Regions from separate parts of the Cupriavidus sp. 05N39 genome, predicted to be linked through region 2. Evidence: predicted binding sites of a transcription regulator. Region 2 holds the regulator's gene; the other holds the start of a gene.
The links. Region 2 encodes sigma-54, which starts transcription at its own class of promoters, with help from an activator protein. Its sites were predicted from a motif close to TGGCANGNAANCTGCTTT; they were not measured.

Region 1 (6,840 bases), on a different contig from region 2:
CGTGCTGCCGCGCGCGCCCACCGCGGCGGCGCGCGCCGCCGCCGACCTGACCGATGCGCTGGTGCTGTCCGGCGTCGCGGTGCGCTACCACCATGATGCGGGCGGCCCGGGGCGCATGGCCTGGCTGGAGGCCCGGCGCGCTGCCGGGCAGGGCCAGGCATTCGACGCCATCCTGGCACGCTGGTGGCCACAGGCCACGCTGACCTCGTTCCAGAGCCCGGTGGCCGGAGATTGCCTGGCGGTGGCCAATGCGCGGCAATGGTTGGCCCAGCGCGCGCCCCAGTGGGAGCGCCGGCTCGCGGCGGAGCCGGGCTACGAAACCCCGCCGCTGCCTGCCGTGTGCGAAGTCCGCGAAGGGCGCCCTTATGCCGATGCCCGCCGTAACCGTCTCTATGTCCACCGGCTTGCCAGTGAGGACGATCGTGTTGCGCTGGCCCACGAATATCTCCACCTTGCGTTCGCCCGCCACCCTCGCGGGCAGGACGAAGGCTTTGTCGAAGCCCTGGCGCGCAAGTTGGTACGTACGCAGAATCCATGATGAAACCCACCCGCAAACGCATCCGCAACTGGCGCTGTGGCGCGCTGGCCCTGGCCTGTGCCGCAGCACCGCTGGCCGTGGCGGCCGAGCCGGTCGCCGATCTCGAAGGTCCGGTCGGCGGCTGGCGCCACGGTGGCCTGTCCAGCGAACTCGAACGCTACACCGCCGCCTATCCCAAGCCGCCGGTGGACCGGGGCGCGCAAAAGTACCGCACCCTGATCGAGGGGCGCCTGCGCAAAGTCGGCAAGGCCGACCGCAAGCCGCCCACCCTGGTCGTCAACGGGACCGCCATGCCGCTATATACCGACGAGCAGGGGCGCTTCGCGCGGCCCTGGGCCTTCGGCCGCGGCTCCAACAGCGTGGAAATCGTGTCCGCCGACGGCGCTTCGCGCCAGCGCTTGCAGTTCTACGAGGCCGATGCCACCAAGACCCAGGCCAAGCTGCGCGCCGTGCTGACCTGGGACGATCCCAAGGCCGAGGTCGACCTGCATGTGATTTCGCCGGATGGCGGCCATGCATTCTTTGCCAGCCCGCTGTTGCCGGAGGGGGGCGGGCTGGACGTGGACAGTGTGGACGGCGCGGGACCGGAGATATTTTCGAGCGCGGCGCCGCGTCCTGGCGTGTGGTTGTTCTATGTGAACTACTGGGGCAATTTCAACGCCGCCGGCTACAACTTCGAGAAAGGCGCGAACGAGCGCGACCTGATCACCGCCAAGCTCACGCTGATCTACAACGAGAACACGCTCAACGAAAAGCGTGAGACGCTCGTGGTGCCGCTGCGCAAGCTGGGCGAGCTGGCGCTGATGAAATCGGTGCGGTTCTGAGCAGTAGCGGGCACGCGGTCAGTAAATGCGGAAAAACAGCCGCAAAGAACGTCAGTAAGGAAGCATGGATATGCAGCGTTTGCCGAAGTTAGCCATTTTCAGCCTGACCCTGCCGGCGCTGCTGCTGGCGGGGGCCGCGCGCGCGGACGATGCCATCGAGTTCACCACGCCGCGCAACGGCTGGCGCAACTCCGCCGGAGACACCGCGGCCTCGGCCTATACGCAGGAAGTCCACTACCCCGCGGTGGCGGTTTCCACGCGGGCGGGACAGGCCGCCAGCGCGATGATCGCCGGGCGTATCCGTTCAGCGCCGAAGCCTGAGGGCGAGGCCACGAGCCCGTCGCCGGGCGGGCGCGAGCGCCGCACCGGCGCGCCGGTTGCTACCCTGGTGGTCAACGGCGTGGCCATGCCGCAACGGGTCGAGGAAGATGGCCGCTTTTCGCGGCCGTATGCCTTCTCCGGTGGCAGCAACAGCGTGGAAATCCGCAGCGCGCAGGGCGCCAGCAAGCGCGTGCAGTTCTACGACGGCTACCAGGGCAAGACACGCCCGCGTCTGCGCGTGGTGCTGTCCTGGGATAGCGATCAGACCGACCTGGACCTGCACGTGGTGGCGCCTGATGGCCAGCACACGTTCTATGCAAATCGCGTGGCCACCAATGGCGGCGCGCTCGACGTCGATGTCACCACAGGTTACGGGCCCGAGATCTATTCCATCGCCGCGCCGCCGCCCGGCACCTATCTGGTCTACGTCAACTACTACGGCAGCGGCGCCGGCCCGGAGGCCATCACCGTGGCGCAAGTCGCGTTGATCACCGATGAGAACACCCCCAACGAAAAGCAGCAGGTGTTCCTCGTGCCAATGCGCAAGGCCGGCGAACTGACCCTGATCAAGTCCTTTGTCATGAAGTGATCCCACTGCGGGCGCAAGCCTGGCATTCCCGGCCAGCCCGGATATTTCCTGGAAACCCCAATCGCCATGTCGCAGCAGAAGATCCTGTTCCTCAGCGTTTCCGCCGGCGCCGGCCACATGCGCGCCGCCGAAGCGCTTCGCCTCACCGCCGAAGCCGAATTTCCGGGCGTGCAGACGTTGCACCTCGATGTCATGGAGTACGTCCCGGCGACCTTCCGCAAGCTCTACACCGATTTCTACATCAAGCTGGTCAATAGCTATCCGGCCTTGTGGGGCATGCTGTACCAGAGAACCTCCGAGGCCGACCCGGCCGCGCCGATGCAGAAGCTGCGGCGCGCCGCCGAGCGACTGAGCACGCGCGCGCTTCGCCGCGCGATCGATGAATTTGCGCCGGATGCCATCGTCTGCACGCATTTCCTGCCCGCGGAGATCCTGATGCATGAGGTACGCCGGCTGCGGCTGGCGGTGCCGGTGTGGGTGCAGGTGACCGATTTCGATCTGCACGGCATGTGGGTGATTCCCAATATGACGGGCTATTTCGCCGCCAGCGAGGAAATCGCCTTTCGCATGCGGGCCAATCGCATCGAGGCCGGCCGCATCCATACCACCGGCATCCCGGTGGTGCCGGCTTTTTCCCACCCGCAGGATCGCCAGGCTTGCGCGCGGCACTTCGGGCTCGATGCGGCCCGGCGCACGATCATGCTGATGGGGGGCGGGGCAGGGCTGGGAGGCCTTGACGAAGTGGCCGATGCACTGATACGGCTCGATCACGATTTCCAGCTGATCGTGCTCGCCGGGCGCAATGAGACGGCGCTGGCGCGGCTCAAGACACTGGCTTGCGCGCATACCTCCCGGCTCTTCCCCTTTGGCTTCACCAACGAAGTGGAGCGCCTGATGGCGTGCTCCGACCTGGTCATCACCAAGCCCGGTGGCCTGACCACATCCGAATGCCTGACGATGGGTGTGCCGATGGTGGTCAATGCGCCCATCCCCGGCCAGGAGGAGCGCAACGCCGATTACCTGCTGGAGCAGGGCGCTGCGCTCAAGGCAGTCGATCTCGTGTCGCTCGAATATCGTGTCCGGCTATTGCTGGCGGAGCCGGCGCGGCTCGATCAGATGCGCGTGCGCGCCCGCGCGCTGGGGCAACCGGCGGCGGCGCGCCGCGTGCTGGGAACCGTGCTGGGGCACCTGGAACGGTGCGGCCAACTGACCGGGCAGGCTGCGGGTGTGGCGCAGGCGGGACGCTGAGATGCGCGCCCTAAATCTCTCGGCTTCGCACCAGCGCGCGCAGTCCTGTCCGTCGCGGCATCCACTGGTGCTGATGCTTACCGTTGCCTGGACGCTGCTATTGGCGTATTTCTTCGCCAATGTGGAGATCCAGATCGAAGGCGCCGCGGGCTGGGCGGCAAACCTGCCCACCTGGCGCGTCGAACATCACTGGCTGCTGGAGATCTTCTGGGGCGGCCGCCCGATGACCGGTTATCACGCGTGGGTGTTCCCTTGCGTGGCACTGTTCTTCCATTTCCCGCTGGTCTACGGTGGACGCTGGAACTGGCGAGCCGAAGCGCGCGTGATCGCCTGCATCATGCTGTTCTGGATCGCCGAGGACTTCCTGTGGTTCGTGCTGAACCCGGCGTTCGGGCTGGCGCGCTTCTCACCGGATTTCGTGCCCTGGCATATTCACTGGTGGGCCGGCGCGCCGACGGATTACTGGGTTTCGCTAGCGGCGGCGGCGGTGCTTTTCTGGCTGTCGTGCCGGGTGGCGCGCCGCTAGCCGGCGCAGCGCGAATTGAATCAGGCCGAAGCCGCTTCCGCGTTGCAGCGTAAATTCCGCCAAGGCGGCGTGTCCACCGAACGCCCTGGCCGGGACAGGCTGGCAGGAGCGAGCGACGGCAGGCATCGGCCACGGTTTCTAAGCCGAAACCATATTAATGTGACGTTAAGATATCTATTTGTTGAAAAGATGTGGTGATTGTGCCTCATTGAAACAAATCGTCACGCTCCATCCTGGCCCGTTTCGGTACCGATCGTGTTTCTTGGGAGTAAAATCCGGCCCTTGTGTACTTTGTAGCATTCTTATAACAAATGAGCCCCCGTCCTTCGCGCATGGCGTGCATTGACGCTCTCAAGGCGATCAGTTCCCAACTGATCGTGCTGCACCATCTTGCCTTCTACGGCCCCATGTCCGATGCGGCGCACGTGCTGGCTCCCGACCTCCTTGACTGGTTTTCGCAGTACGCGCGTATCGCCGTTCAGGCTTTTCTCGTCATCAGCGGCTTCCTGGCGGCGCGTAGCCTGGCGCCGGGCGGGCATCTGGTGGTGCCGCATCCCTTGCAGGCGATCTGGCGCCGCTACCAGAAGCTGGTGGTGCCCTATAGCGTGGCCATCCTGATTGCGATTGCCGGTGCCGCCATTGCGCGCACCTGGATGCATCACGATTCCATTCCGTCGGCCCCCGGCCTGCATCAGTTCCTGGCGCATGTGCTGCTGTTGCACAACGTGCTCGACTTCGACGCGTTGTCGGCCGGCGTCTGGTACGTGGCCATCGATCTGCAACTGTTCGTCTTGCTGATTGTTGCGCTGTGGGCGGCGCGCCGCTGCGCGCAATGGTTCGATGTCGGCGGCAGCCCGCTCGGGCCGCTGGTGGTGGCGGGGCTGGTCGTGGCTTCGCTGTTCTGGTTTAACCGGGATGCGGCCTGGGATATCTGGGCGATTTACTTCTTCGGCGCCTATGGCATGGGCACGCTGGCGTTCTGGGCCTCCGCACCGGAGCGTTCGCCGGTTGCGTTGCTGGTGCTGGGCGCAGTGGTGCTGGCGGCACTGATCGTGGACTTCCGCCTGCGCATTGCCGTGGCGCTATCCATCGCCCTGCTGCTGGCCGTTGCGCGGCGCGGAGGGTGGCTGGATCGCTGGCCGCAGGCCCCGAGCCTGGCATTTTTCGGGCGCATTTCCTACTCGGTCTTCCTGGTGCATTTCCCGGTGTGCCTGGTCGTGAACGCGGTGGTATTCCACGTTGCACCGAATCGGCCGCTGCTCAATGCGCTGGGCATGATACTGGCATGGCTGTTGAGCAACGTTGCCGGCACCGTGTTCCACCGTTACGTGGAGAGTACCGACCCGCTACGCGCATTGCGCATGGCCTTGTGGCCGGCGCGCGCGGAACCGGCCCAGCGGCAGCAGGGCGGGCAGCATCGGTCGACCTGACCCCTCGCGATCACAGCCTAGCGGCACCCCGCCCCAGCGGCTGGGTGCCGCTTTTCTTTTGCATGGTGCCTGTGCACCATGAACTGGCCAGCGGGGCGGCGCGCGCACGCGGATGGTGCGGCACGCCATCGTGCGGCATGCAACACAGGGTAGAAACTAGCATTGGGATATGGCACGAAGGTTGCCTACTATGGAATTGCAAACCTGACCGTTTGGTCAGGATTCCTGTTCCGAGGCTGCCATGTCCGACCATATTGTCCTGACTTCGCACGCGCGCCGCGACAAGCCGGCCGAACCCATCCACTGGGGGGCCGCCACGGCGGCGGAGCGCGGACCCGTGATCGCCAGCGTGACCAATCCGGCCCAACGCAATGTCATTGGCACCCACTCCGGCGCCTATGCGGTGTATCGGGCGCTGGCGGTGGCCTCCGGCAAGTTGCAGCGGGATCATCGCGCCGATCTCACCGATACCTCTCCGGCGGAAATCGTCGGGCCCCATCCGCAATGGAGCGACCCGGACAAGATCGTCTCCCTGGATCCTTGGGGCCATCTGGTCTCGACTGCCTTTGCAGACCGCATCGCGGCGGGTATCGATATCCGGCCGACGATCGCCATTACGCGGGCACACATCAATATGCCGGAACTGACGGGAGCCATTGCAGCCGGCCGCCTCACGCCTGACGGCCAGATCCTGCACGCCAATGGCGACGTACGTGTCACCAAGGCAGCGATCGACCCGGTCTGGTACCTGCCGGCGCTCGCGCGCCGCTTCGAGATCAAGGAGAGCATGCTGCGCCGCAGCCTGTTCGAGCAGACCGGCGGCATGTTCCCCGAACTGGTGACGCGGCCCGACCTGAAGGTGTTCCTGCCGCCGATCGGTGGCATGACCCTGTACTTTTTCGGCGATGTGGCCAAGCTGGGCAAGCCCGAGACCAAGGTGGCCTGCCGCGTGCACGACGAGTGCAACGGCTCGGACGTGTTCGGCTCCGATATCTGTACCTGCCGGCCCTACCTGGCGCATGGCATCGAGGTTTGCATCGAGATGGCGCAGCAGGGCGGGGTGGGCCTGGTGGTCTACAACCGCAAGGAGGGCCGGGCACTGGGCGAAGTGACGAAGTTCCTGGTCTACAACGCCCGCAAGCGCCAGGTCGGCGGCGACCGGGCCGAGACGTATTTCGCGCGTACGGAGTGCGTGGCCGGCGTGCAGGACATGCGCTTCCAGGAACTCATGCCCGATGTATTTCACTGGCTTGGCATCAAGCGTATCGATCGCTGGGCTTCGATGAGTAATATGAAGCACGGGGCGCTGACCGCTCAGGGTATCGAGGTGGTCGAACAGGTAGCGATTCCCGATGCACTGATCC
Region 2 (12,333 bases):
GCCGGACAAAATCCACGGCATCGTCCGCCACCAGCCCATGTCCGCGTGAAATCAGCTCCAGGCCGAGCTCACTCTTGCCCAGGCCGGATTCACCCATCACCAGCACGCCCATGCCGAGGATGTCGAGGAATACGCCGTGCATGGTCACGCGTGGCGCGGAAATGCGCGACAGGTAGAGGCGCAGGTGATCGATCACCGCCGCCGAGGACACCGGCGTAGTGAACAAGGGCGTGGAGGAACGCGTGCAGCGCAGTTCCAGGTCGGGCGGTGGCTCCATGCCGTCGGCAATCACCAGGAAGGGCGGTTCCAGCAGGATCAGCTCACCCATCTGGCGCTTGCGCATCTCGTCGTCGAGACGCTGGTAATACGTGATCTCGGGCTTGCCCAGGACCTGGATCCGGTTCGGGTGGATCAGGTTCAAGTGGCCGACGAGATCGGCCGCGGAAGTGGCTTCACGTGCGAATTCGACATCGAACGCCCGGTCGGCGCCTTCCAGGCCGGCTACCCAGGAGAGTTTGATATCGGCTGCGTTGTCGTCGAAGATCGACTGCGAGGTGACGCCAGTGAGTTCCATGCGGGTGCTTTCAGGAGCGAGCTTTCAGACAGCGGGGACAATTGCCCCGCTCGCCTGCGTAAAGATCGCCGAGGCCGGTCAGGGGTGCCATTGCGTCAGCAACTGGTGCACGTCATCGGGGGTGGGCAGGGTAGCCAGTCCTTCGCGCATCTCGCGGTCGGACAGCAGCTGGGCGATCTCCGAGAGAATCTCCAGATGTTGCTGGGTGGCCTGTTCGGGCACCAGCAGGAAGATCAGCAGCGCTACCGGCTTGCCGTCGGGAGATTCGAAGGGGATCGGCTCGGCCAGGCGCATGAAGGCGGCAAGTGGCTGCTTCAGTCCCTTGATGCGGCCATGCGGAATGGCAACCCCGGCGCCAAGACCAGTGGACCCCAGCGATTCGCGGGCGAACAGGTTGTCGGTCACGGTAGCGCGCGCCACGCCATGGTTGTTCTCGAAGAGGAGCCCGGCCTGTTCGAACACGCGCTTCTTGCTGGTGACGCTGACGTCGAGGTTGATGTTGCCGGGTGGCAGCAATTTAGCCAAACGATTCATGTGGAATGCGCAGGGTTTTCTAGTAAGCAGGCCCGGGGCCGGGAGGCATCGCGCCGGGCAAAAAAGAAGAAAAAACCAAGGTCCGAAGTTTCACCGGGTGTCCCCCTGCCGGTGTCGGGCGTCTGGCCATTATAGAGCAGGCCCGCCCCCGCCTTGTGCATTGCAATACCCGATGCGCGGAAGCGGTGCCGCGTGCACGGAAAAATCGTTGAGCTTGAGAACTATGTATTGCACAGCATACACCGGTCCATATGCGTTGCGGAATCCCCCGCGTGGTCCCGGATGAGCGCCAGGAACGAAAAAGCCGCGCTATGGGCGCGGCTTGATTCCGGTTTCAAGGGAGTGACACCGGCGGCCCGGTCTGTGGGCCACCAGGCACGGTCATTGCTGCATCTGCGATGCGGCCATCTGATACTTGACCGCTTCGCGGTCGTGGCTTTGCACGCGATCCTTATGGCGAATCACCTGCCGGTCGAGCTTGTCGACGAGCGCGTCGATAGCGGCATACAGGTCTTCATGATGCGCTTCGACAAAGATGTCCTTGCCCTTGAGATGTAGATTGATTTCCGCGTACTGCCGCCGGTCCTTTTCTTTTGTATTGTCGACAGAGAGCAGCACACTTACGCCAATGACTTGATCAAAATGCCTGACGATACGCTCCAGTTTCGTTTCCACGTACTCACGCAGCGGGGGCGTGATGTCCAAGTGGTGTCCACTGATCTTGAAGTTCATAGCGTTTCTCCTTCTGAAAGAGTTGCACCAGGCAGGCGATGCAACTCGGCTACAAAGTCTTGCGGAGAGTAACTGCCGGAATCTTGAGCGCCTCGCGGTATTTGGCAACGGTGCGTCGTGCCACTACGAAGCCTTGCTCGCCGAGCAATTCGGCAATCCGGCTGTCGGACAAGGGATTCCTGGCGTCTTCGGCTCCTATCAGTTGCTTGATCAACGCACGAATTGCCGTTGACGAGGCCGCGCCGCCGGTTTCTGTGGATACGTGACTGCCGAAGAAATACTTCAGCTCGAAAGTCCCCATCGGCGTTGCCATGTATTTATTGGTAGTCACCCGAGAGATGGTGGACTCGTGTAAACCCAGTGTATCGGCAATCTCCCGCAAAACCAAGGGGCGCATCGCAATTTCACCGTGGGTGAAGAAGTTCTTTTGACGTTCGACAATAGCTTGTGCAACGCGCAATATCGTGTCGAACCTTTGCTGGATATTCTTGATCAACCAGCGTGCCTCCTGCAGTTTTTGCTGCAGTCCCGCAGCACCCGCATCGCCTTTTGCACCGCGCAATATCTGCGCGTACATGTCGTTGATACGTAGCCGCGGCATCACATCCGGATTGAGCTGCGCGATCCAGCCGCCATTCAGTTTACGGACAAAAACATCGGGCACGACGAAGTCGGCTTCGGGGCGGCTGTACGCATGGCCCGGATAAGGCGCCAGAGAGCGGATCAGTTCATGCGCCGACTTCAATTCCGGCTCGTCCACCTGCAGCGCTTTTTTCAGGCGCGTGTAGTCGCGCACCGCGAGCAGTTCCAGGTGATTGGTGACAATGGTCAGCGCCAGGTCGCGCTGCGGGTGCTTGATGCGGCGCAATTGCAGCGCCAGGCATTCGGCCGCATTGCGTGCGCCGACACCAGGCGGATCGAAGCTCTGCAGCAGGGTAAGGACGGCGTGGATCTCGTCGACCTCGAATTCAAGTTCATCCGGCAGTTCGCTGCAGATTTCCTCGAGCGAGGCGCTCAGGTAGCCGTCGTCGTCCAGCGACTCGACCAGGAAGATGGCCAGCCCCTTGTCGCGCAACGAAATTTTCAGCGGCGCGAGCTGTTCCATCAGATGTTCGCGCAGCGTGGGTTCGGCGTCGCGCAACTGCATCGGGGTCTTTTCGTCGTCGTCGCCTTGCGGGCGGCGGGCGAAGTCGTCGAGGCTCCAGTCGTTGCCGTAGTCCTCGTTGCTGTCGGAATAGCTGTCTTCGGCCTCGGGCGCGCCGTCGGGGCGGTTCTCGCTGGTGCCCTGGCCGTCGGCGGGCGCCGGCGCGGGAGCGCTCTGCATGTTGACCGAGCCGTCGGCGGCAACGCGCAACGGGCTGTCGAGCCAGTCGTTCTCGCGTTCGAGCAAAGGGTTCTCGGTCAGCGCCTGTTCCACTTCCTGCTGCAGTTCGAGCGTGGACAGTTGCAGCAGCCGGATCGACTGCTGGAGTTGCGGCGTGAGCGCGAGATGCTGCGAGAGGCGGAGCTGTAGCGACGGTTTCATGCGACCTATTTTATGCCCAACTTCCGTGCCGGTGGAACGGAAATTGCTATCGCTGATGACGCCGTGATCGTTGCAGGGTAAAAGGCGACACCGGAGCCACCTTGGGCACAAGGTCGCCGCAGCTGCCGCTTGCTGTGGCGCGCCGCGTTACATGCGGAAATTCTCGCCCAGGTAGACCTTGCGCACCGACTCGTTGGCGATGATGTCTTCAGGCCGGCCCGAGGCCAGCACGGCGCCTTCGCTGATGATGTAGGCGATGAAGCGGGGCGCCGAGGCCAGGGCGCGGGCGATTTCCACGCGGCGGCGTTCGCCGCCTGACAGCGAAAGCGCCGGATTGTCGCGCAGGTGGGCAATCTGGAGGTCATCGAGCAGCGTGTCCAGCCGGCGCTCGAGTTCGGCCTTGCCAAGTGGCTTGCCGTCCTGGATCTGCAATTCCAGTACCGCGCGGATGTTCTCCTGCACATTCAGCTTGCGGAACACCGAAGCTTCCTGCGGCAGATAGGACAGGCCCATGCGTGCCCGTTCGTGAATGGCCAGGCCGCTGATGTGCTTGTCGTCGAGCACGATGTCGCCCTCGTCCAGCGCCACCAGTCCCACGATCATGTAGAAGGAGGTGGTCTTGCCCGCGCCGTTGGGCCCCAGGAGTCCGACCACCTCGCCGCTCTTTACGTCGAGGGACACATCCTTGACCACCGTGCGCGAGCCGTAGCGCTTTTTCAGGTGGCGCACGACCAGCGTGCTGCTGTCCTTCAGGGTGGCGGGCTGGGAGGGTGCGGTTTGGGTAACGGTCATGAAGGCTGAATCCGTGGATCGGGCGACGCGGCGGCGTCAGGGATTGACGGGGGCGGGCGCAGGCTTGAGCGGCAGCGGGGCGCCGGCGGCGCCGCTGGCGGGTTGCTCCTGGCGCGGCGACAACACGGCGCGCACGCGACCGGACGGGCTGCCCGCCGTCGCGTTCTCCGTACCGCCGCTGGCGGTGTAGAACTCGTTGCGGCTGTCGTAGGTGATCACTGCGCCGCGGATCTCGTCGACCAGCTTGGCGCCGGCCAGCCGCGCCATGCGTGCGCGGCCGATCAGCTTGGACAGCTCCTGCTTGCCGTCATACTCGATGCGGTCGCCCCAGCCGTCGATGTATTCGTCGACGTTGTCGCGCTTCTGGCGGATATAAGCCTGCTTGCCGCCCTTGGACGTAGCCACGGCGTACTGGTAGCCCTCGGGATCGGTGCGCACTTCGGCCGCGTCGGATTTCAACACCATGGTGCCCTTGGTCAGCACCACGTTGCCAGTCAGCACATAAACCTGCTTGACGTCGTCATAGCTGGCGTTGTCGGCTTCCAGTACCAGCGGTTTCTCGCGGTCGGCTTTCTCCGCGCTGGCGGGCGCGGCCAGCGTGAGGCCGAGGACGGCTGCCAGCGTCAGCAAAGCGGCCGTGCTGCGGCGGCGACAGGACGATGTCGTCAGGAGTGAATTCATGTTGGCGTGATGGCGGTTGGCGCGGACGGCTGTGGCCCGCGGGCGGCTTCGTTTCCTGGCGGCTGTTTCCGGGCAAGGCGGGCGGGGCTGCGCGGGCGGCACCCGCCTGGGTACCGTTTGCGCCCGCTCGCCTGGCCAGCACTGCTTCGCTTCATCTGGCAACAGCCTCTCGGGTCTTTGTTATCTGGGCTACTTCGCGGGACTCGCCGGCGGCCCCGTAATAATGGTGCCGCGTACGTTACCCAGCAATTGTACTTCGCGGGTGACATTGTTGAAGATCAGCCCGTTTGCCGTCATCACCGACGGGCCGCGGGTCAGCTTGACGGCTTTGTCGGTCTTCACGATGTCATCGTTGATCAGCACCTGGAAATACTCCGAGGCGGCTGTCATCTGCGGATCCTTGGCCGGGTCCGGCCCTTGGGCACGCACGATAAAGGCATTGCCGAACAGGTCGATCACCGAGCCTGCCGCGTTCATCGTGCCGCGATCGGAGTGGCCCGTGACAGGCGGGCGGTCGATTTCGTAGGCGCGCATGGCCGGACGCGTCACTTCGTAGGTCTGGTCGTCCTCGAAGTGGATCATCTTGTCGCCGGTGAACCGCATCTTGGTGTTGCCGTCCTCGGCCAGTTCGGTGGCGGAGAAGCGGACCATGTAGTAATCGGGCTCATGCTTCTTGCCCACCGGCCCGGTGGCGGCTTCTTTCGGGGAATTGACCTGCACCAGCCAGAAAGTGCTGCCCGCCACTAGCGCCATCAACAGCAGCGGCAAGGCGCGCATTCCTAGCCGGCTCAGGGAGGACAGGATATCCCGCATAGTTTGTGGGTGCTCTCAGATGACCTTGGCGCGGGTCAGGTCGTGGATGTGCAGGGCACCGACCAGGCGCTGGTCGGCATCGACCACCAGCATCTGGTTGATGCGGTTCGCCTCCATGACCTGCACGGCTTCCACCGCCAGCTGGTCCGGCCCCACCGTATGCGGCGAGCGGTGCATCACCTCGCTGATGGGCACGGTCTTCCAGTCGCGCGGCGTTTCCAGCAGGCGGCGCAGGTCGCCGTCGGTGAAGACGCCGATCAGGTGGTCGTCCGGATCCACCACCGCGGTCATGGCCATGCCCTTGCGGGTGATTTCCATCAGGGCCTGCGCCAGCGGCGTGCTTTCGCGTACCTTGGGCACTGCGTTGCCGCTGCGCATGACGTCGCGCACATGGGTCAGCAGCTTGCGCCCGAGCGCGCCGCCCGGATGCGAGCGGGCAAAGTCTTCCTCGCCGAAGCCGCGCGCGTCCAGCACCGCCACCGCTAGCGCATCGCCCATCGCCAGCGCGGCGGTGGTGCTGGCGGTGGGGGCCAGGTTAAGCGGGCAAGCCTCTTTCTCCACACCGGCGTTGAGGTGGGCGTCGGCCAGCTTGGCCAGCGTGGAGGCGGGGTTGCCGGTCACGGAGATCAGCTTGGCGCCGATGCGCTTGACGATCGGCACGATCGACAGCAGTTCGGCGGTCTCTCCGGAATTGGAAAAGGCAATCAGCACATCGTCGCGCGTGACCATGCCCAGGTCGCCATGGCTGGCCTCGGCCGGGTGCACGAAAAAGGCCGGCGTGCCGGTCGATGCCAGCGTGGCCGCGACCTTGCGGCCGATGTGTCCCGACTTGCCGATGCCCGACACGACGACGCGTCCGCTGCAATTCAGAGTGAGTTGCACGGCCTGCGCAAATTCGCCGTCCAGGCGGCCCGCGAGGGCGGCGACGGCATCGGCTTCGATCTGGAGGGTCTCGCGAGCGAGCCGAAGTGCTCGATCCGCATTGAAATTAGCTATCATGGCGACGAAGTATACCAACGAATGCGATGGCGCTTGGGCTGTTCCTGGGATCGGGCGGCCGGGGCGGCTGCCGTGCTTGCCGCAATCCGCCGGCAGGGCCGCCCGAGCCGGGTTGTCCTGGCCCGGTGGTGGCGTACCCTGATCCTTCCGATGCACTCTCCGCTGGACCTGACCCTTGTGCTGCTGGCCGCCGCCGTGTTCGGCGTGGTCGCCTTTCGCATGCTGCAATTACCGCCGATGCTGGGGTACCTGGTGGTCGGCATCCTGATCGGGCCGCACGCGCTCGGGCTGGCCAGCGATACCGCGCAGACCAAATACCTGGCCGAGTTCGGCGTGGTCTTTTTGATGTTCTCGATCGGGCTGGAGTTCAGCCTGGGCAAGCTCAAAGCCATGAAACGGCAGGTATTCGGCCTGGGCGGCTCGCAGGTGGTGCTGTCGCTGCTGGTGGTGATACCGGCGAGCTGGGCCTTCAACTGGCTGTTTCCGCTGTCCTGGCAGGCTTCGGTGGCGCTGGGCGGCGCGCTGGCCATGTCGTCCACCGCGATCGTCTCCAAGATGCTGTCGGAGCGGCTGGAGCTGGAAAGCGAGCACGGGCGCAATATCATCAGCATCCTGCTGTTCCAGGACTTGGCGGTGGTGCCGCTGCTGATCGTGATTCCGGCGCTGTCGCGCGATCCCGGCGACATGGCGATGGCGCTCGGCCTGGCCACGGTCAAGATCGTGGTGGCGCTGAGCCTGATCTTTTTTGTCGGCAAGCGGGTCATGAGCCGCTGGTTCCATGTGGTGGCGGCGCGCCGCTCGCAGGAGCTGTTCATGCTCAACCTGCTGCTGGTCACGCTGGGCATGGCGGCGCTGACCGAGCGGCTGGGCCTGTCGATGGCGCTGGGGGCCTTCATCGCCGGCATGCTGATCTCCGAGACGCCGTACCGCCATCAGGTGGAGGAGGACATCAAGCCCTTCCGCGATGTGCTGCTGGGGCTGTTCTTCGTCACCATCGGCATGTTGCTCAATATTCACGTGGTGCTCGATCACCTGTGGCTGGTGCTGGTGTTGCTGATCGTGCCGATCATCTTCAAGCTGCTGCTGATCGCCGGCCTGGCGCGCCTGTTCGGCTCGCGCCAGGGGGTAGCGATCCGCACCGGCCTGGGGCTGGCGCAGGCTGGCGAGTTCGGTTTCGTGCTGCTTAACCAGATCGATGGCCTGAACCTGGTCGATCCGGTGCTGATCCAGGTCATCCTGGCCTCGATGCTGCTGTCGATGCTGGCGGCGCCGTTCCTGATCCAGTACAGCGACGCCATCGTGCTGCGCTTTGCCGCCAACGAATGGCTGATGCAGTCGCTCAATATGACGCGCATCGCGGCGCAGAGCCTGCAGACCGAAAAACACGCCATCATCTGCGGCTTCGGCCGCAGCGGCCAGAACCTGGCGCATATGCTGGAGCGGGAGGGCATCACCTACGTGGCGCTCGACCTTGACCCGGATCGGGTGCGGGAGGCCGCCGCCGCGGGCGACACGGTGGTGTACGGCGACGCGGGCCGGCGCGAGGCGCTGATCGCGGCGGGCCTGCACCGGGCGGCTGCCTTGATCATCACTTATAACAACACGCCCTCCGCCCTCAAGGTGCTGCACCACGTGCAGGAGCTGGAACCGGCGCTTCCCGTCATCGTGCGTACCATGGACGACTCGGAGCTCGACATCCTGCAGAAGGCGGGCGCCACCGAGGTGGTACCGGAAAGCATCGAGGGCAGCCTGATGCTGGCCTCGCACGCCCTGGTGCTGCTGGGTGTGCCGATGCGGCGGGTGGTGCGCGGCGTGCAACAGGCGCGTGATGCGCGCTACAGCCTGCTGCGCGGCTACTTCCACGGACGCGACGACGAGGAGGATATGGTCGAGCGCGAGTCGGTGCGGCTGCAGTCGGTCTCGCTCGGCCCCGAGGCCACGGCGGTGGGGCGGCGGCTGGGCGCGCTAGGGCTGGACCGCATCGGGGTGGAGGTGACGGCGGTGCGCCGGCGCGGCATCCGCGCGTTCGATCCGCAGCCGGAAACCGTGCTGGAGCCGGGCGATATCGTGGTGCTGCGCGGGCAGCCCGAGGCGCTGGAGGCAGCCGAGCAGCGCATGCTTGCCGGTTGACTCTGACGCCGCGCAGGGAATGCGGCCTTATGCCGCCGCGCGGCTGGCGGGGCGCGCCGGTTCCGCCCAGGATGGCGGCAGGCCTTCCAGCACGGCCCGTGCATCGAGCGAGCCGACCGGCACGCTCTGATCGGCGGGGATGCGGCCTTCGCCTTGTAGCAGCAGGTAGCGCAGGCAGCACACGCGCAGGAATGACGTGAAGTTCGCCGCCTCGCCCCGGTACGCCGTCAGTTCGTCGTGCAGCCGGGTGATGAGCTGGCCCACGCTCATGCCGTCGCGCCGCGCCAGCGTTTCGAGCACTTCCCAGAACAGGCTTTCCAGCCGGATGCTGGTGGCCACCCCGTGCAGCCGCAGGGAGCGCGACTGGCCCTCGTACGACTGCGGGTTGGCCCGGATGAAGATTTCACACATAGAACAACTCCCGTGCGTGGCGGCCCGCGAGGGTATGCTCGCGGGCCGCGTTCGGAAGTCTCTAATGTACGATCCGGGTGCCCAGGACCGCAAGGAACTGCGCCAGCCAGGCCGGATGCGCTGGCCATGCCGGGGCGGTCACGAGGTTGCCATCGGTGTGTGCCTGGTCGACCGGGATGTCGGCGTACTTGCCGCCGGCCAGGCGTACTTCGGGCGCGCAGGCCGGATAGGCCGAGCAGGTCCGGCCTTCCAGCACGCCGGCCGCGGCCAGCAGTTGGGCGCCGTGGCACACCGCGGCGATCGGCTTGTTGGCGCTGGCGAAGTGACGCACGATCTCCAGCACCCGTTCGTTCAGGCGCAGGTATTCGGGGGCACGGCCGCCTGGGATGACCAGCCCGTCGTAGGCTGCCGGATCGATATCTGCAAAGCTCGCGTTCAGCGTGAAGTTGTGCCCGCGCTTCTCGCTGTAGGTCTGGTCGCCCTCGAAATCGTGGATGGCGGTGGGGCAGCTGGCGCCGGCGGCCTTGTCCGGACACACCGCGTGGACCGTGTGGCCCACCATCTGCAAGGCCTGGAACGGCACCATGGTTTCATAGTCTTCGGCATAGTCGCCGACCAGCATCAAGATCTTTTTTGCCATCACGGTCTCCTGTATGGTTACGGCTGTCAGGCCGGGTGCCGCACCGGAATGCCCGTGCGGCCCGCCTGAGCCTTGGGCCCATTGTGTTGCCGTTTGCGGCAGCCCGGGTAGTAACCCATTACCGCATGCAGCCTGCCGCCGCGGCTGGCTGTCCGACCGAGTCCCCATGCCCAATACCACCATCCAGTCGTCCGCCCTTGGCGACGTCACCCACTACCTGCGCGAACGCATCCGTACCGTGCCGGACTGGCCGCAGCCCGGTGTCATGTTCCGCGACATCACGCCGCTGCTGCAGGACCCCAAGTCGCTGCGCGTACTGATCGATGTCTTCGTGCACCGCTATATGGACGCCCGGCTTGACATGGTGGCAGGCATCGACGCACGCGGCTTTATCCTCGGCGCCATCCTGGCCTACGAACTCAACCTTGGCTTCGTGCCCATCCGCAAGAAGGGCAAGCTCCCCTTCCAGACCGTGGCGGAGGAGTACGAGCTCGAATATGGCAGCGCCACGGTCGAAATCCACGCCGATGCCTGCAAGCCCGGTGACCGCGTGCTGCTGGTGGACGACCTGATCGCCACCGGCGGCACCATGATGGCCGGCCGCAAGCTGCTGGAACGCCTGGGCGCCACGGTGGTGGAGGGCGCCGCCATCGTCGACCTGCCCGAGCTGGGAGGCTCGCGCCACCTGCTCGACAGCGGCCTGCCGCTGTTCACGGTTTGCCGCTTCGACGGACACTGACGCCTGCCCAGGGATCATCAGCGCTCCGCCCATCCCAGGCGGGGCGCGGTGTTGCGGCCCTTCCAAGCCATACGTCCATGGCGTTGCCCGCACATGCACGCGGGAGCATAATGCCCCATTGACAACGATACGATGGCCGGGCGGAATCGTGCGATCTGCATTTGCTTATCTGCATTTGCGTCCGCAAGCGATGGAGGCACCGGTCACATTAGGGCGGACCATGGGCGTACTACTTCATTTGCTTTCCGGCGTGGCGCTGCTGGTGTGGGGCACCAACATTGTCAAGGTCGGCATCCTGCGCGTGTATGGCGCCAACTTGCGCCACGTGCTCTCCTCCAGCATTTCCAACCGCTTCACGGCGTTTGCCGCCGGCCTCGGCGTGACCGGGCTGGTCCAGAGCAGCAACGCAACCGCGGTCATCGTCAGTTCCTTCGTGGGCCAGGGCCTGATCGCCGTGGCCCCGGCGCTGGCCATCATGCTGGGCGCCAACGTCGGCACCGCGCTCATGGTGCAGGTGTTTTCGCTGGACCTCTCGTGGCTGTCGCCGCTGCTGATTTTCGTCGGCGTGATCCTGCATTTGTCCTGGAAGGGCAACAAGCCCGGCCACGTGGGCCGCGTACTGATCGGCCTCGGGCTGATCACGCTGGCACTCGAGCTGATTTCCATCGCCACCCGGCCCGTGGTGCAGGCCGCCGGAGTCAAGGTGCTGTTCGGTACGCTCACCGGCGATCCCACGCTGGATATGCTGATCGGCGCCTTCCTCACCATCCTGTGCTATTCCAGCCTGGCAGTAGTGCTGTTCTGCGGGGCGCTGGCCTCGGCCGGGGTGGTGTCGCTGCATGTGGCGATGGCGCTGGTGCTGGGCGCCAACCTGGGCTCCGGCATCTCCGCGCTGCTGACCACCTCCGGCAATAACCAGCCCGGCAAGCGCGTCACCCTGGGGAACCTGCTGTCGCGGCTGCTCGGCTGCGTGATCGCGCTGCCTTTGCTGGGGCAGGCCGAGCACCTGCTGGCGCTGGTCGATGCCGATCCGCAGCGGCTGGTGGTCAATTTCCACCTGCTGTTCAACGTGGCGCTGGCGGTGCTGCTGCTGGGCGCCACCGGTCCGCTGGCACGCCTGTGCGAAAAGGTGCTGCCGGGCCGCAACACCGGCGACAGCCAGGTCACTCCGCGCCACCTTGATCCGGCCGCGCTGCCCACGCCCGCGCTGGCGCTGTCCAATGCCGCGCGCGAAGTGCTGCGCATCGGCGACCGCATCGAGCAGATGCTGGACAATATGCTGCGCGTGCTGCGCACCAACGATGCCAAGCTGGCCACCGCCACCTGCCGCATCGACGACGAGGTGGACGATCTCTATACCGCGATCAAGCTCTACCTGACCCAGATCAGCCTCGAAGCGCTGGACGAGCGCGATGGCCGGCGCTGGACTGAAATCATCTCGCTCACCATCAACCTCGAACACGCCGGGGACATCATCGAACGTATCCTGCAGGACGCGCGCGACAAGAAGATCGCCCATAACCTGGCGTTCTCGGAAGCGGGCATGCAGGAGATCTCGCAGATGCACGCGCGCGTCGTGGCCAACCTGCGCCTGGGGCTGTCGGTGTTCCTCTCCGGTGACCTGAAAAGCGCGCAGCAACTGATGGCCGAGAAGGCCACCTTCCGCGATCTGGAGCGCAAGTTCGCCCGCAGCCATCTGCAGCGCATCGCCGTGCAGACCGCCGAGAGCATCGAGACCAGCTCGCTTCACCTTGATGTGATCA

Region 1: the regulator sigma-54 is predicted to act here: its motif matches at 5,647-5,664, upstream of AC1DN0_RS11695 (GTP cyclohydrolase II).

The regions. Positions count from the first base shown of each region.
Region 1 is NZ_JBFTNE010000019.1:1,776-8,615, reverse strand. It holds gene AC1DN0_RS11725 (DUF2300 domain-containing protein) at 1-538, shown strand, start outside; gene AC1DN0_RS11720 (YfaP family protein) at 535-1,362, shown strand; gene AC1DN0_RS11715 (YfaP family protein) at 1,433-2,272, shown strand; gene AC1DN0_RS11710 (MGDG synthase family glycosyltransferase) at 2,339-3,520, shown strand; gene AC1DN0_RS11705 (hypothetical protein) at 3,522-4,046, shown strand; gene AC1DN0_RS11700 (acyltransferase family protein) at 4,358-5,476, shown strand; gene AC1DN0_RS11695 (GTP cyclohydrolase II) at 5,718-6,840, shown strand, end outside.
Region 2 is NZ_JBFTNE010000041.1:60,621-72,953, forward strand. It holds gene hprK (HPr(Ser) kinase/phosphatase) at 1-574, opposite strand, end outside; gene ptsN (PTS IIA-like nitrogen regulatory protein PtsN) at 653-1,108, opposite strand; gene hpf (ribosome hibernation-promoting factor, HPF/YfiA family) at 1,490-1,840, opposite strand; gene AC1DN0_RS20470 (RNA polymerase factor sigma-54) at 1,890-3,365, opposite strand; gene AC1DN0_RS20475 (LPS export ABC transporter ATP-binding protein) at 3,513-4,157, opposite strand; gene lptA (lipopolysaccharide transport periplasmic protein LptA) at 4,194-4,838, opposite strand; gene lptC (LPS export ABC transporter periplasmic protein LptC) at 5,028-5,651, opposite strand; gene AC1DN0_RS20490 (KpsF/GutQ family sugar-phosphate isomerase) at 5,667-6,650, opposite strand; gene AC1DN0_RS20495 (monovalent cation:proton antiporter family protein) at 6,801-8,780, shown strand; gene AC1DN0_RS20500 (ribbon-helix-helix domain-containing protein) at 8,808-9,191, opposite strand; gene AC1DN0_RS20505 (DJ-1/PfpI family protein) at 9,253-9,831, opposite strand; gene AC1DN0_RS20510 (adenine phosphoribosyltransferase) at 9,998-10,570, shown strand; gene AC1DN0_RS20515 (Na/Pi cotransporter family protein) at 10,791-12,333, shown strand, end outside.